DNA from 2 places in the Candidatus Pelagibacter sp. PS_11 genome. Region 2 is predicted to be linked to the other one. Evidence: riboswitches for the same ligand, from Rfam matches in the RefSeq annotation. Region 2 holds a riboswitch; the other holds the start of a gene.

Region 1 (3,421 bases), 120 kb from region 2:
TGTGTTTAACTAATAATTTAATTAATTGAACACCAATATAACCTGTTGATCCAGCAACTAAAACATTAAGCTTAGGCATTTTTTTATTATAACAGTTTAGAGTTAAAAAAGAATTATCTTTTCGAGAATTGGAAGCTTCTTCTTGCTTTTCTACGACCAGGTTTTTTTCTTTCAACCGATCTAGAGTCTCTAGTATTAAGCTTTTCTGTCTTAAGTACTGCTCTATTCTCTGAATCAAATAAGATTAATGCTTTAGCAATACCATGGACCATTGCACCAGCTTGACCTGTGTGACCACCACCTGCTACTCTACATCTTACATCATAATCAGTTGCTTGGTTTATAATCTCAAATGGTCTTGTGATTTGCATTTTGTGACTTCCGCTAGTGAAATACTCATCCATAGTTCTGCCATTAACGTAAATTTTGCCAGTACCTTTTTTCACCCAAATTTTTGCAATAGATTTTTTTCTTCTACCAGTTGCGTATTTACTATCTTTAAAATCTAATTTAATTTTAGGTTTTTTTGTAGATACTTTATTTGGTGTAGCTGCTGTTTCCATATTAATTTCTTATTAGATTTTTACTGTTTAATTTACCTAGGTCTAAAAGTTTTGGGTTTTGTGCTGCATGAGGGTGTTCTTCACCAGCATAAATTTTTACTTTAGTTAATTGTTTTCTTCCTAGAACTCCACCAGGTAACATTCTTTTAATAGCTAATTTTAATGTCTCGCCAGGTTTATTTTTTTCTAATAATTTTTCAGGAGTAATTTCTTTAATTCCACCTGGGTGACCAGTATGTCTATAATATTTTTTATCTTTAAATTTTTTTCCTGTGAACTTTGCTTGTTCAACATTTTTAACAACAACAAAATCACCATCATCCATATGAGGTGTAAAAGTTGTTTTATTTTTTCCTCTAACAATCATAGCGATAATAGAAGCTAATCTGCCAACTACAGCATTTTTAGCATCAATCTCAAACCAGTTACTGTTTAAATCACCACTTTTTAGAAATTTTGTCATTGTGCGAGGATTAATACTATTATTAGATATAATGTCAATTTTATATTTCCCTTGCAATATCTTGCTTAAATGATATTTCTATATAGCCGATTTGTTCCTATTGCAGGCTAGTTATTGCTAAAAAGGATTTTTTACCCACATTATCGGTAGGCGCATTTGAACTGTATTGTACGCCTTGCATAAAGCAAAAGTACTAAAAAAGGAGTATTAAGATGAGTACAAAAAGACAAAACCCTGAGACTATAGCTATACATGGTGGTGATTATAGAAGCGATCCAACAACCAAAGCAGTAGCAGTTCCAATTTATAGAACAACATCGTATCAATTTGATAGTACTGAACATGCTGCGAATTTGTTTGCTCTTAAGGAATTTGGAAATATTTATACAAGAATAATGAATCCAACAAATGATGCTCTTGAAAAAAGAGTTGCTTCATTAGAAGGAGGATTAGCCTGTTTAACAGTAGCATCTGGACAAACCGCATCAACTTTTGCAATTTTAAACGTTGCACAAGCCGGAGATAATATAGTCAGCTCTACGGATTTATATGGAGGTACTATTTCGTTATTCACGCATACATTAAGTAAACTTGGTATTGAGGTTAGATATGCAGACCCTTCTGACCCAAAAAACTTTGAAAAAGCTGTTGATGATAAAACTAGAGCTTTTTATGGTGAGACTTTACCAAATCCTTATTTGAGAGTTTTTCCAATTAAAGAAGTTTCTGATATTGGTAAAAAATACAATATACCATTAATAATGGACAACACAGCTGCCCCTGTAATTTGCAAACCTTTAGAACATGGTGCTGCTGTAGTAGTTTATTCATTAACAAAATATATAGGTGGTCACGGTACAGTTGTAGGTGGAGCTTTAGTTGATGGAGGTAATTTTGATTGGACAGCTGATCCCAAAAGACAACCTTTATTTAACGAACCTGACGCAAGTTACGGTGGAGCTATATGGGGAAAAGTGGTTCCAGAATTAACTGGGGCTAATGTTTCTTTTGCAGTAAGAGCGCGGGTTACATTGCTAAGAGATCTTGGTTCTGCCCTATCACCTGACAATGCATTTGGAATTATTCAAGGGCTTGAAACAGTTGCTCTTAGAATGAAACAACACTGCTCAAATGCATCAAAAGTTGTTGACTATTTAAAGAAAAATAAAGAAGTAACAAGAGTAATCTATCCAACAGAACATGAGGGTAAAATTGCTGATCGTGCTAAAAAATACCTAAATGAAGGAAATGGTGGTTTAGTTGGTATAGAGCTCAAAGGTGGTATTGAAGCAGGTAAGAGATTTATCGAGTCTTTAAAAATGTTTTATCATGTTGCAAATATTGGAGATGCAAGAAGTTTAGCAATTCATCCTGCAACAACAACTCATAGTCAGTTAACAGAAAAAGAATTGTTAGCCTCAGGTGTAACTCCTGGATACGTAAGATTATGTATTGGTATTGAGCATATAGATGACATTATTGAGGATTTAGACCAAGCTTTAAATAAATCTTCTAAAGGGAATTTGAAAGCAGTTAGTTAGAGTTTTTATATAATATCAAAAAATAAGAACTCAAAACTAATATTGAACCTAGCTGGTGTAGTGAAGCGTATGTAATCTCTACACCAGAAATCAAAGTTATAATTCCTAAAAAAATTTGAAACAAGATAGCAACATCAAAAAATAATACATATTTAAAATCATATTGTTTTTTAAAATAGATAAAATTTAAAATAATTATAAAAAATAAAAGCAAATATGCAGTTGATCTATGAAAAAATTGAATAATTGATGGGTTGTTAAATAATTGAGTAGTAATTAAATCACCATAACTAACATCATTTGGAAAAAAACCACCATTCATATCAGGCCATGAATTATAGATGAGACCACCATCTAAACCTGATAAAAAAGCACCCAATACAATCTGCAAAACTATCAATTTAAGTATAAATAATAAAAATAAATTTGGAATTTTATTTTCAAATTTTTTAATTTTATGAATATCTAAAATATACCAAAAAATTAAACATAAAATAAATAAAGCCAAAGATAAATGAATGCTAAGTCTAAAGTGACTAACGTCATTATTTTCAATTAATCCGCTAGATACCATATACCAACCAATGAACCCCTGAAGACACACAAGAAAAAAAATCCAATAATATTTATTAGAATAATGCAGGGTTTTTTTAAAATAGAGAGTGAAGAAAAGCAAAGGCACTAAAGTAAACAAACCTACAAATCTTGCTAACAATCTATGAGCATACTCCCAATAAAAAATCACTTTAAATTCATCTAAGGACATGCCGTAGTTAATATTTTTATATTCAGGAATTTTTTTGTACTCTGAGAAATAAAAATTCCACTCATTAATATTCATAGGTGGGAGTATT
Region 2 (3,421 bases):
ATCGGTAAATCATTAAGCTCTTTAAAGTAGTAAAGTACAGCTGCATAAATAATATTGATTATAGTTGCTGATCTTGCATATCTTGTTCCAGTTTTCTCTAAGACAACCTTTTGAATAGTTCCACCATGAATGTAGAAGATATAAAAAAGTAGCGCTGTAAAGTAACCCAGAACAATTAATAAAAGAGAAACATCTAATTGTCTTGGAAGGTATACAGCAATGTTTGCTACATCATGAGATAACCAAACCCACCATAACCAGCCTGAAGTTATCCAAACCGAGTTACGCCAAAAGGAAATCCATTTGTCATTAACTTCATCTAATTTTTCATTAATAAATTTAGAGATAACGATCCAGCAAATATAAGCAGCAGCTGCAGCTAAACCATAGCCGACAACACTTTTCATAAGCATCTTTTCAAGTACTACCGTTGATGCAAAAGCTGATAAAACTAAGAAGGTTGTTGAAACAGGTATACCTACTCTTGTTAATACTAGAAGTATTCCTGGTGCCACTGCGTGATACCATTGTATTTCTTGGAAAGGTATTCTTGTTAGTCTGCCGTAAGAGATATCTCCATCATTACTGTACCAGCCCCAAGTAATAGCAAGTATCATTACAAATGATGCAGCGCTTGCAAGAGTGTACCATTTAAACCATTTTTGTTTTGACGCGATAAAAGTTCCCAATGTTTGAATTGAGTCATTTGCAATAACACTGTACCCCGCTAAAGCAAAGCCTACTATCGTATATATTAAGGTCATTTCCATTTTTCTATTTTCCTATTTTATGTTTTTTTATTGTTTTTCATTTCGAACGATTCTTAGTCTTAAGGTCGATTTAATAGGTTGGTAAAAATATATCTATAGATAAGTTTATTAGTTTACTTTGAGGAGAGTTGATTCATCAATTTTTATATTATTCGAAGTTAAAATCTAGCTAGAGAATTTAATAATAAGTTTTAAGAGGAGTTGATTCATCATCATTTATATTAATTAATGATTTTGTCTAGTTGAATAATGACTTAAATTTCATTTAATACAGGATTATAATTAACACAACTATAACGCTTAATGAGTTATATGAATTTATTGATAAAAGTATTTAAAAGATTCTCTATTACAAAAATTCTTAACCAATCTTATTATTTCATTAAGTAATAATCGTCCTAGATATAGACACCCGATTTAGGACTTGTTAAGGTCTGATTATGAAAGGTTATAGATTTATTACAAGTGACGACACTTCAGAATTTTGCCATCGTGTAACGGAGGCCATATCCAATGGATGGAAATTGTATGGTGAACCCAAAATGACTTTTGATAAAAAAAGAGGGGTCATGCGTTGTGCTCAAGCAGTTATAAAAAATTCACCTCAGAAAAAGTATTCAAAAAAGATGAAGCTATCATCGATATAAATGGCAGATCAGATATTACCCTTTGTTTATATGCTAGGGATACTCTTATTAGTACTCCCAGCTTTTCTACAATCTAATTCTAAATTAAAGCAGTTTTTAACTAATCTTAGTATTTGGATTGTCATTATTCTCATAATTTTAACTATTATTTATTTTTTCAATTGACAGTTTGAGAGAAAGTTGATTATATTTAGTTGCGCTGATTTAAGTTAAATTGCAGAGCGCGTTATAAATCCTGCTAAAGCGACGCTTAAACCACCGCTTTAGACAGGTGGTTTTTTTTTATCTTTCATAAAATTAAGCCGGGCAGTTGAACCATATTGTGCGCCCTGCATTTGCTTAAGCACTAAAAAGGAGAAAAGAGGCCTATGGATTTAACCCTCTTGTTATTTTGTGACCTTTTTTCTCCAAAACAAGAGGAAAAAAAATGAGCACAAATAAATTAAAAGAAAGATTAGATAAAGGACCTGTTATATGCGCAGAAGGTTTTTTATTTGAGATAGAAAGACGTGGGTACATGTCATCAGGGGAATTTGTTCCAATGGTGTCATTAGATCATCCTGAAGTTTTAGAGAACTTACATAGAGAATTTCAACACGCAGGATCTGATGTAGTTGAGGCCTTTACTTATAATGGACACAGAGAAAAAATGCGTGTTATTGGTAAAGAAGAACTTCTTGAACCACTAAATCGTTCAGCATTAAAAATTGCTAAAAAAGTAGCACTAGATACTCCTAAAGGATCAAAACCAAATTTGATGGCAGGTAATATTTCAAATTCAAATATCTGGAAACATAATGATCCACAATCTCAAAAAGAAGTTGAAGGAATGTTTACAGAGATGATTGGTTGGGCCGTTGAAGAAGGTGCTGATATGTTAATTGGTGAAACTTTTTATTATGCTGAAGAAGCTTTTAAAGCTTTAGAAGTTATGAAAAAAACAGGTTTACCAACTGTATTAACCATATCTCCAATGGGTGAAAATAAAATGAGAGATGGAAAATCCGTTGTTGATACCTGTAAAGAGCTAGAGCAATTAGGGGCTGATGTTGTTGGTTTAAATTGTTTTAGAGGACCTGCTACCATGTTTCCTTTTTTAAAAGAAATTAGAAAAGCAGTTAAATGTCATGTTGGAGCTTTACCTATTCCTTATAGAACCAGTGAAGATTACCCAACATTTTTTAATCTACCAGATCGAAGTAATTGTCAGTGTCCATCACCTCATGGAAGAACGTTTCCAACAGCATTGGACCCACACTTTTGTAATAGATATGAAATAGGTAAATTTGCAAAAGATGCTTATGAGCTAGGTATTAATTACCTTGGAGTATGCTGTGGAGCAAACCCAATGTTGATTAGGGAAGTTGCTGAATCTATTGGTTTAACTGTTCCAGCAAGTAAATATCGAGAGAACATGGAAAATCATTTTATGTATGGAAAAAATAAAAGAATTCCAAAACATATGACTGAATATGGAGACAAAGCGTAAATAAATTAAGAAGGGCATTTAACTAAATTGTGCGCCTGACATATGTCGAAGCACTAAAACAGGAGAAAAAAAATGAGTAACAATCTAAAAGAAACAATAAGTAATCTACAGAAGGATTTTACAGCTAACCCAAAAAATGCTGTGGTCCAATATGAAAGCAATTCAATTCTTAAGGAAGGACTTCAATCTGTAGTCACTCTTAGAGAGCATAAATTAGTTGTTGATGAACCCAAAAGTTTTGGTGGAAAAGATGAGGGACCCAGCCCAGTAGAGTTAATATTAGCAGCGTTAGCAACGTGTCAGGAGATAACCTATAAAGCATTTGCTACAGCAGCGGGTATTAATATTGAGAGTGTTAGTGTTAAATTAAAAGGTGAATTAGATCTTCAGGGTTTTTTAGCTTTAAATAAAAACACTAGACCTGGCTTTCAATCCATCTCTGGTACTGTTGATATTAAATCTTCATCACCAAAAGCTGAAATAGATAAATTGATTGATACGGTAAATACACATTG

Evidence for each region. A riboswitch is a leader RNA that binds a small molecule or an ion and turns the genes downstream of it on or off. The one in region 2 is predicted to bind S-adenosylmethionine.
Region 1: linked by a shared signal. The riboswitch ahead of AC5SLT_RS02955 (O-acetylhomoserine aminocarboxypropyltransferase/cysteine synthase family protein) and the one ahead of AC5SLT_RS02245 (homocysteine S-methyltransferase family protein) in region 2 are both predicted to bind S-adenosylmethionine.

Annotation. Positions count from the first base shown of each region.
Region 1 is NZ_CM182075.1:541,223-544,643, reverse strand. Features, by position in the region: gene argC (N-acetyl-gamma-glutamyl-phosphate reductase) at 1-79, opposite strand, end outside; gene rpsI (30S ribosomal protein S9) at 114-563, opposite strand; gene rplM (50S ribosomal protein L13) at 565-1,026, opposite strand; SAM riboswitch class V at 1,166-1,234, shown strand; gene AC5SLT_RS02955 (O-acetylhomoserine aminocarboxypropyltransferase/cysteine synthase family protein) at 1,239-2,567, shown strand; gene AC5SLT_RS02950 (COX15/CtaA family protein) at 2,560-3,421, opposite strand, start outside.
Region 2 is NZ_CM182075.1:416,900-420,320, forward strand. Features, by position in the region: gene AC5SLT_RS02235 (hypothetical protein) at 1-764, opposite strand, end outside; gene AC5SLT_RS02240 (DUF1737 domain-containing protein) at 1,211-1,417, shown strand; SAM riboswitch class V at 1,713-1,777, shown strand; gene AC5SLT_RS02245 (homocysteine S-methyltransferase family protein) at 1,845-2,906, shown strand; SAM riboswitch class V at 2,910-2,974, shown strand; gene AC5SLT_RS02250 (OsmC family protein) at 2,979-3,421, shown strand, end outside.